Regions from separate parts of the Streptomyces sp. LN549 genome, predicted to be linked through region 2. Evidence: riboswitches for the same ligand, from Rfam matches in the RefSeq annotation. Region 2 holds a riboswitch; each other region holds the start of a gene.

Region 1 (2,193 bases), 210 kb from region 2:
ACGCGGGGGGCCGGCGGCGGAGCCGGGGCCGGATGAGGGAGACGGTGGGCGGGCCACGATGGGAACCGGCCGCGCACTGCGCCAGGGATTCCTGACCAATGCGCTGAACCCCAAGGCGCCCGTGCTCTTCCTCAGCCTGCTGCCACAGTTCGTGCCGGCCGGGGCCGCGCCCCTGCCCAGGACGCTGCTGCTCGCCGCGATCGTCGTGCTGATGGCGCTGATCTGGTTCCCGGTCGTGGCGCTCCTGGTGGACCGCCTCGGCCGGTGGCTGCGCCGGCCGCGTACCACCCGGGCGATCGAGGGCGGCAGCGGCGCGGCACTCACCGCACTGGGGCTGGTCCTGGTGACCGGCCCGCTGCTGCACTGACGCGGGAGCACGGGCCGGGACGGGGGAGAGGCCTTGGCGGACCCGTCCGCAGCGGACCGGGGCGGGGCCTCAGCGGACCCGGCCGTAATAGACGCTCTTCGTCCAGATCTTCTCCAGGCGGACCACGGCCCCGGTCTTGGGCGAGTGCCAGATCTTGCCGCTGCCCGCGTAGATGCCCACGTGGTAGATGCTGCGGCCGGAATGGAAGAAGACCAGATCGCCGCGTTGCCGCTTGGAGGACGAGATGTGGCGGGTCTTGTTGTACTGCTGCTGGGCCGTGCGCGGGAGCTTCTTGCCCGCCTTCTTGAACGAGTAGAGCGTCAGGCCGGAACAGTCGAAGCGGCTGGGTCCGGTGGCGCCCCACCGGTAGGGCGCCCCCTTCTTCGACGCGGCGATGTTGAGCGCCTTCATCGAATGCGTCGCGGCCTGGGCTTCGGTCACGGCGCCGGGAACGAACAACGTGCCGCCGACAGCGGCGAGAGTCATGGCCGAGGCCGTCGTGGCCCGGGCGAGCAGAGACGGGACATGAACCTGCGCACTCATGCGCAACCCTTCGTCAGCCGCCTGTGAAGGATGACCTGTCGGGTTCGGGCTGGCGAAGTTGCCCGGCCGCGGATGCGGCTTCACCCCGAGGGACGACCGGAGGTCCGGTCGGCCCGTTGTGCTCGGGTCCTCCACTCCTGCCGATCCACTCCTGTCGACCAGGCATCCGGACGGCGGCAGGACTCGGCGTCCGCCCGGACCGCCCCGCCGCGGTGGCGGGGGCTTGTCGTCCCAGGGATCTTGACTCACCGAGTGCCGGATTTCCGAGGGGAAGCGGCGATATGTGAGGCTCATCACGACTGACCCGTTCGGGTGGGAAGGTGACTTTTCGGCAAACTGTCGACTCTCGCCGACCGGTGCCGCACCAGCCACGGAACGGGAGATTTCACCCATCGTCCACCGCGACAGCGCAAATTGAGCTGTCCCTCGGGCGAAGTAACGTCTACGCCGAACGAGGGAGAATATTTGGTCGACGCGTCGGGCGTGTCGGGTCGAGGGGCTGATCAACTAGGGGGCTCGGGTGGGAGGGTGATCCGCCCGGAGCGCCGTTCGCCGTCCAGCACGCGCAGCGCCCGGGTCAACGTGACTGCGTGGATCCGGGATTCGCCACGCTCGTGCATCAATGCGAGCGCGTCCCGCAGTGCGGCCGAGTACGAGGCCAGCGCCTGGGCGGCGCGCAGCGCGCCGTAGGTGTCGCCGCCGTGGGCCGGATTGATCCGGCCCACCTGGTCGAGGACTTGCAGGTAGCGGTCGATGAACTCGCCCTCCGCGCGGGTCAGGGCGGGCAGTGGAGCGAACTCCGGTGGCTGCATCGGGGATTCACCGCGTCGAGTGCGGAGGCAGCGACAGCGAGCGGTTCTGGACGATGTGGTCGACCAGCCCGTAGTCCTTGGCGCCCTCGGCGTCGAGGATGAGGTCGCGCTCGGTATCGGCGGTGATCTGCTCGGCGGGGCGGCCGGTGTGACGGGCCAGCATGCCGGTGAGCGTCTCGCGCATGCGGGCCAGCTCCCGTGCCTCGATCTCCAGATCGGACGGCTGCCCCTGTACCGGCTCGGCGAGTTCGGGCTGCTGCACCACCACGCGGGCGCCCGGCAGGGCGTGTCGTCTGCCCGGAGCTCCCGCCGCGAGCAGCACGGCGGCGCCGGCCCCCGCCTGGCCGAGACAGAAGGTCTCCACCTCGCAGGTGAGGAACATCATTGTGTCGTAGACGGCGGTCATGGCGCCGAACGTGCCGCCGGGGGAGTTGATGTAGAGCTGGATGGGCCGGTCCGGCGCGTCGTGCT
Region 2 (2,193 bases):
TGCCATCAGGAGAAATGAGGCCGCGACAACGGCGGCCGAACGGTGGGTGCGCACGAGCGGCTCCTCGGTTCAAGGATGACCGGGCTAGGGCCTGGCGGACCATGATCCGCCGAGCAGGCCCCTGATCTGATCCGGGGGGACGCCGGGAAGAGCCCGTTGTCCTCCTGGCGCCCTGTTGGACCGGCTTCGCGGCGCAAGGGTTGTACGGCATGGCAAAAGGGGTGGAAGGGAGCAGCTCAGCTCCCTTCCACCCCTGTTCACGACTCCGCCCCGGGGGCGGGAACCGCGGTGGGTCAGTAGGCCCCGAAGACGTTGTCGATCGAGCCGTACGTGGCGGCGGCGTAGTTGCACGCCGCGGTGATGTTGGCGACGGGGTCCAGGATGTCCAGCGAGGTGCCGGGCACGTGGTACGCGTCGAACGTGGGCTGGATGACCTGGAGGAGGCCCTTGGACGGAGTGCCGGCGGCGGCGTTCGAGTCCCAGTTGTTGACGATCTGCGGGTTGCCCGAGGACTCGCGGATGACGTTGCGGTAGATGCCGTCGTAGCTGCCGGGGATGCCGTTCTCGGCCATGACGGCGAGGGACTCCTTGATCCAGCCGTCGAGGTCGTCGGTGTACGCCGTCGCGCTCTGCGCGGGGGTGGTCTCGGCGGTCTCCGCGGCGACGGGCGTCGCCGTCCGCTGGGAACGGTCGGCGCGGTCGGTGCTCTCGGCCCGGTCGGCCGACGGCTGCGAGGCGCTGCCGGACGTGTTCTCCGCCTTGAACTCGCTCTTGGTCGCGGCCTTGGGTGCGGCGGCCGCGGACTTGGCGCCGATGGTCAGCTTCAGGCCCGGGTGAATGAGGTCGGGGTTGCCGCCAACCGCACTCCGGTTGTCCTGGTACAGCCGCTCCCAGCCGCCACTGAGGGAATGCCCCCGGGCGATCTTGGAAAGCGAATCACCGGAGACCACGGAATAGGTGGTGGACTCGGCCTTCTGTACGGCAATTTCCTTGCCGGACACGGAAGTCGGGGCCGCGGCCTTTTCCGCTACGACCGCCTGGGCGGGTGCGGCAGAAGCCGATCCGGCAGCGATCAGGGGGAGCGCGAGAACGACTCCGCCCGCGCTCACGGCGATGAAACCGCGGGTCAGGGAGGTGGACTTGGAACGACGGTGCTGACCCTTGAAGGGCATGGCGCTTTTCCTCTCCGCCGCCTGCGAGGTGAGCTGTCGGGTTCGGACTGGAGATGTCCGGCCGCACATGGCGACTTCACCCCTAGCCGCTCCGGATTCCGGACCGGCGGCAAACCTGGGTCCCCCGCTCCTGCCGTACGTGAGTGGTCGGGTTACCGGACGGCGGCAGGATTCGGCGTTCCATCCGGATTGACGGTGACCGTAAGCGAGAAAGGGCAGGCGAAACAAGCCCGGAATTCTTGATCGCAATTAATTCGCAAGATCAATCAAAGGAAATGTGGGACGCCGGTCACATGCGAGCGGGGCAACTTTCTTGGCGCAACAGGGAACCGAAGCCTCCGGTTGTGCGTCAGGAGCGGGAAACGTGACGCTGACCACTGCGCCCGAAAGGGGCGATTTGCTGGATATTCAGAGGTTCTGACCCACGGAAAAGCGACCCCCGTGAGCATTCTTTGCAATTCCGATTTTTCGTACAATTAGGACATTACGGTGCAGGGGTCGGCTGTGCGGCCACGTCTGTACGGCTGCGCGCCACCACGACCGGTGAGCCGTCGCCCGGGGCGCGGAGTATGTCCGCGTCGAGCGCATAGAGCTCCTTCACCAAGGCCTCGTCGACCGTCTCGCGGGGAGCACCCTGCGCGATGACGCGGCCGCCCTTCATCGCGACGAGCAGATCGGCGTAACGGGCCGCGGCGGCGAGGTCGTGCTGGACCATGACGACGGTGCGGCCGGTGGCCGCGACCTCGCGGACGAGTTCCAGGACTTCGACGGCATGCCCGAGGTCGAGGGCGCTGGTCGGTTCGTCGAGCAGGACGACCGGGGTCTGCTGGGCCAGGACCATCGCGAGCCAGCAGCGCTGGCGCTGACCGCCGGACAGCCGGTCGATGCGCTCCCCGGCCAGTGCGGTGGTGCCGGTGGCGTCGAGTGCATCGCGTACCGCCTGCTCGTCTTCGCGCGACCACTGGCGCAGCAGCCCCTGGTGCGGGCTGCGGCCGTAGCGCACCAGACCGGCCACGGTGAC
Region 3 (2,193 bases), 2.6 Mb from region 2:
ACAACAGTTGAACGATCACGCCGAAAACCGGCCGACCCCGACCCGGCACGCACGGGGGGAAGATGCGCACCGGGCCGGGGCGGCCGGAGTGATCAGCGAGGAGAGATCGCGACTACTTCGTCAGGTGGAGCTGCTGACCCGGGTAGATCAGGTCGGCGTCCGTGACGATGTCCTTGTTCAGCTTGAAGAGCTGCTCCCAGCCACCCTTGACCTTGTGGTCGGCAGCGATCTTGCTCAGGGAGTCGCCGGCGACGACCTTGTACTCGCCGTCACCCTTCTCGACCTTCTTGCCGGTCGGGGTGGTGACGGTCTTCGACTCGGACCTTGGGGGCGGCCGAGCGGTCCGAGCGGTTGGTGGAGGGGGCCTCGGTGCGCTCGGCCTTCTTCGGCTCGGCCTGCTGGACCGGCGCCGACTCCTGCTTCGGGGCGGCCTTGGGAGCGGCCTCGGTCTTGGCGGCGGAGGAGCCGGTGTCGACACCCGGGTCGACACCGTCGTTGCTCAGGTTGCCGGCACCGGCACAGGCCCAGGCGCCCGGGCCCTGAAGGTCGAGGAGCTTCTCGGCGACGGCGATCTGCTGGGCCTTGGTGGCCAGGTCGGCGCGGGCCGCGTACTGGGTACCGCCGGCGGCGGCCCAGCTGGACTGCGAGAACTGCAGGCCACCGTAGTAACCGTTGCCGGTGTTGATGGACCAGTTGCCACCGGACTCGCACTGGGCGACGGCGTCCCACGTGGACACGGAGGCGGCGGAGGCGCCGGTGGCACCCATCAGAGGCACGGCGATGGCGGCACCGGCGACACCGGCGAGCGTGGCGATACGGACGGCCTTGGACGGGCGACGGTGCTTGTTGCCCTTGCTGTTGAGCAGCATCGAGACTTCTCCTCACCGACGCCTACGAGGTGAGCTGTCGGGTTCGGGCCAAGTGAGTTGCCCGGTCGCACGTCCTAGCGCACGACTTCACCCCAAGCCGGTCCTGATGCGTCTTGCGACGACCGGGCCCGGCGCTTACCTGGGTCCCCCGCTCCTGCCTACGGCGCTTTACGCGTCTGTTCCCTTCGACCGACGGCAGGATTCGGCGTGACGATCGACGGGGCCCGCGGTGCGAGCGGTTCCGACCGTAAACACACCACCCCGCATATCCAAAGATGGACATACCGGATAAACAGCCCCTCCTTGCATCCGAAGAACCGTCGTTTGCGCAGGTGGGAACGGATACGGCGGGACCTCCCGGACAAGATGCGCCAGTTCACGCAAAGAGACCCATGTCTCACTTAGTCAAAAGTGGGACATAGGCCTCTTAACTACCCCAATTTTTGGGGTGTTTTCAGCTGATCATCAGACCGCTCTCACTCGGCCTTCACGCCGAGATCGAGGCTCTGGCCAGGCAGGATGAGGTCGGGGTCGGAGCCGACTTCCGCCTTGTTGGCCTCGTACAGCTGGGTCCAGCCGCCGGACAGCTTCTGTGCATCAGCAATGGCCCAGAGGTTGTCGCCGGCTCGCACGGTGTACGTACCGTCAGCAGCCGCGGCACCGCTGTCGCGTGCGTCACCGTCACCACGCGAGGCGTGCCGCCCCGCGTCCCGGTCACTGCCGTTGCCGCTCCCCCGGGTCTCCTCGGGCGCCGGAGCGCCCCGGTGCTTGCCGGCCTTCTCCTGCCCCCCGGAGGGATCCTCCTCGGCGCCGGAGGCGTCACCCGAGGGCGACGTGGAGGGCGTGGCCGACGGGGACGCGGACGCGTCCGGCTTCCCGCCCTTGTCCTCCGCCTCGTCCGTGGCCCCGTCCGCCGGCTTCGTCGCGTCCGAGGACGCGCCGTCCGACGCGGTCGCGTCCCCGGAGGGGTCGCTGCCCGCGGACGGGTCCGCGCTACCGGTGGGGTCGCCGGACGGCGTGCTGCCCGGATCCACACCCGGCAGGCCGGTGTCCACCGCGAGGCCCGAGATGACCGCGCAACTGGGCCACGCCTTCGGCCCCTGGTCGTCCAGGACCTTCTCCGCCACGGCGATCTGCTGCGAGCGGCTGGCGAGGTCCGCGCGCTCCGCGTACGACTCGCCGCCGTACGACTTCCAGACCTCCTGCGAGAACTGCAGGCCGCCGTAGTAGCCGTTGCCGAGGTCGGCGCTCCACATGCCGCCGCTCTCGCACTCGGCCACCCGGTCCCAGGTCGAGGCGTCGGCGGCGTGCGCACCTGCCGCGC
Region 4 (2,193 bases), 3.7 Mb from region 2:
CTGTTCTCGGTCACGGACACCCCGCAGGGGGTGCGGCTGGTGGTCGGGGACGTGCGCGGCAAGGGACTGGACGCCGTGGAGGCGGTGGCGGTGATCATCGGGGCGTTCCGGGAGGCGGCCGAGCAGGAGGAGTCGCTCGAGGGCGTGGCGCAGCGGCTGGAGCGTGCGCTGGCGCGCGAGGCGAGCACCCGCGGCGGCCTTGATGCGGTCGAGGGGTTCGTCACCGCCGTGCTGGCGGAGATCCCGCCGGGTGCGTCCGTGGTGCGGATCGTCAACCGCGGCCACCCCGAGCCGCTGCTGCTGCACACGGACGGGGCGCTGGAGGTGCTCGGGCCTTCGGTGCCGGCGCTGCCGCTGGGGATGGACCTGGGGGTGTGGCCGGACCGGGCCGACGAGTGGGAACTGCCCGCCGGGGCGACGCTCCTTCTCTATACGGACGGCCTCTCCGAGGCCCGTGACGCCGAAGGGGTCTTCTACGCCCCCGCCGAGCGGCTGAGGGGGCGGATCTTCCCGGGGCCCGAGGAGCTGCTGTCCGCGCTGACCGATGACGTGCGGCTGCACACGGGCGGTGAGTCGACGGACGACATGGCGCTGCTCGCGGTCGGCCGGCCGGCCGAGGGCCAGCCCGACCGGCGCAGGACCGTGAAGATCGTCGGCCTGGGGGACGGTGGCGGATGAGCCCGAGCCTGAGCCCAGGGCCGGGTGCGGTGGGAGCGGTTTGGCTGCGATGCCACCGTCCGTAACCGAAGGGCATCCCTCCGCATAACATTTGACGCAACGTCAGAAAGCGGGTAGTGGCTGAAGGGTGATCAACTCGTCCGTTTCCACCCGGTTGTGTCCCGTAAAGTCCAGGCCAAAGACCTGAACGATCAGTGGGAACGGCTTGGAATCGGACCCCGGTGTCTATTAACGTTCGATAACGCAGCGCGGTTGTCCCAGCCGCCGTCAGTGGCGGCACCGTGCGCGAGCGCCGAATTCCGCAAGGGAACCGGGGAACCACCTACATGGGGTGAATCGGGCATCTCTGTCTTGTGACGAGACGGAGGAACCCGTAGGAGACCTTCCTGCTCCGAACCCGTCAGCTAACCCGGTAGGCGAGAAGGAAGGAAAGGAGTGCGCCCCCGTGGCGTCCAACAAGCCTGCCCCCGAAGCTCCCTCCCGGTTCGTGTCCGAGTACGGCGATGACTTCGCGACCCGGCCCGGCACCGTTGTCGGTGCGGAGCACGGGGCCGCCTACGCGACCGATCACGGGACCGATCGGGGCAGCGGCTTCGGAATCGACTTCCGCGCCGACGACTCCGGGCCCGACAGGGCCTGGGAGGAATGGAATCCCACCGAGGACTCCGTCCGTCCCGTGCGCGGCAAGCACCGCGTCGCCAAGCAGCGCAACGGTCTGGCCCGTAGCTCCACCGTCCTCGGCGTCGGCGTCATCGCGGCCGTCGGTGCGGGTGGCATGGCCACCGCCCAGAGCAAGCCGCCGGTCTCCATCTCTCTTCCCGATTCCATCTCGGACAATCTCCCCGACGCCAAGTCCCTCCCGGGCGTCGGCGCACTGTTCTCGGGTGAATCCGAGTCCGCGGCGGAGAAGGCCGTGGCCGAGACCGCTTCCGCCCCGCTGACGACCGCCGGCATCACCACCGCCGAGGCCGAGCAGGGCACCACCGACGCGGGTGAGGCCCTGCGCGCCCGCATCCTCCAGCAGGCAGAGCAGCAGCAGGACGCCGCCGACGCCGAGGTCAAGGCCGCAGCCGAGAAGGCCGCAGCCGAGAAGGCCGCCGCGGAGGCGAAGAAGCAGCAGGACGCCGCCGAGGCCAAGATCGCCGCAGAGAAGAAGAAGGCGGCGGAGGAGGCGGCGAAGAAGGCGGAAGCCCTGCGGCTCGCCAAGCTCGCCGCCAGTTACGCCATCCCCACCTCCTCGTACACGATCACCTCGACCTTCGGCGAGGCCGGATCGATGTGGTCCTCCGGCTACCACACGGGCCTCGACTTCGCGGCGCCCACCGGTACGCCGATCAAGGCGATCCACAGCGGCACGATCAAGTCGGCCGGCTACTCCGGCTCCTACGGCTACCGCACGGTCCTGGAGCTGGAGGACGGCACGGAGCTGTGGTTCTGCCACCAGTCCTCGATGGATGTCAGCATCGGCCAGAAGGTCACGACCGGCGACACCATCGGACGCGTCGGCGCCACCGG

What was found. A riboswitch is a leader RNA that binds a small molecule or an ion and turns the genes downstream of it on or off. The one in region 2 is predicted to bind cyclic di-AMP.
Region 1: linked by a shared signal. The riboswitch ahead of SH922_RS04960 (C40 family peptidase) and the one ahead of SH922_RS04105 (transglycosylase SLT domain-containing protein) in region 2 are both predicted to bind cyclic di-AMP.
Region 3: linked by a shared signal. The riboswitch ahead of SH922_RS15775 (transglycosylase family protein) and the one ahead of SH922_RS04105 (transglycosylase SLT domain-containing protein) in region 2 are both predicted to bind cyclic di-AMP.
Region 4: linked by a shared signal. The riboswitch ahead of SH922_RS20900 (M23 family metallopeptidase) and the one ahead of SH922_RS04105 (transglycosylase SLT domain-containing protein) in region 2 are both predicted to bind cyclic di-AMP.

The regions. Positions count from the first base shown of each region.
Region 1 covers NZ_JAZHRI010000002.1:1,125,176-1,127,368, reverse strand. Annotated here, with positions in the region: gene SH922_RS04965 (LysE family translocator) at 1-367, shown strand, start outside; gene SH922_RS04960 (C40 family peptidase) at 437-910, opposite strand; cyclic di-AMP (ydaO/yuaA leader) riboswitch at 914-1,109, opposite strand; gene SH922_RS04955 (hypothetical protein) at 1,414-1,722, opposite strand; gene SH922_RS04950 (ATP-dependent Clp protease proteolytic subunit) at 1,730-2,193, opposite strand, start outside.
Region 2 covers NZ_JAZHRI010000002.1:919,592-921,784, forward strand. Annotated here, with positions in the region: gene SH922_RS04100 (FG-GAP repeat protein) at 1-54, opposite strand, end outside; gene SH922_RS04105 (transglycosylase SLT domain-containing protein) at 294-1,172, opposite strand; cyclic di-AMP (ydaO/yuaA leader) riboswitch at 1,178-1,360, opposite strand; gene SH922_RS04110 (ABC transporter ATP-binding protein) at 1,657-2,193, opposite strand, start outside.
Region 3 covers NZ_JAZHRI010000002.1:3,531,792-3,533,984, forward strand. Annotated here, with positions in the region: partial or broken gene SH922_RS15775 (transglycosylase family protein) at 113-869, opposite strand; cyclic di-AMP (ydaO/yuaA leader) riboswitch at 874-1,045, opposite strand; gene SH922_RS15780 (transglycosylase family protein) at 1,346-2,193, opposite strand, start outside.
Region 4 covers NZ_JAZHRI010000002.1:4,632,667-4,634,859, forward strand. Annotated here, with positions in the region: gene SH922_RS20895 (PP2C family protein-serine/threonine phosphatase) at 1-678, shown strand, start outside; cyclic di-AMP (ydaO/yuaA leader) riboswitch at 959-1,112, shown strand; gene SH922_RS20900 (M23 family metallopeptidase) at 1,124-2,193, shown strand, end outside.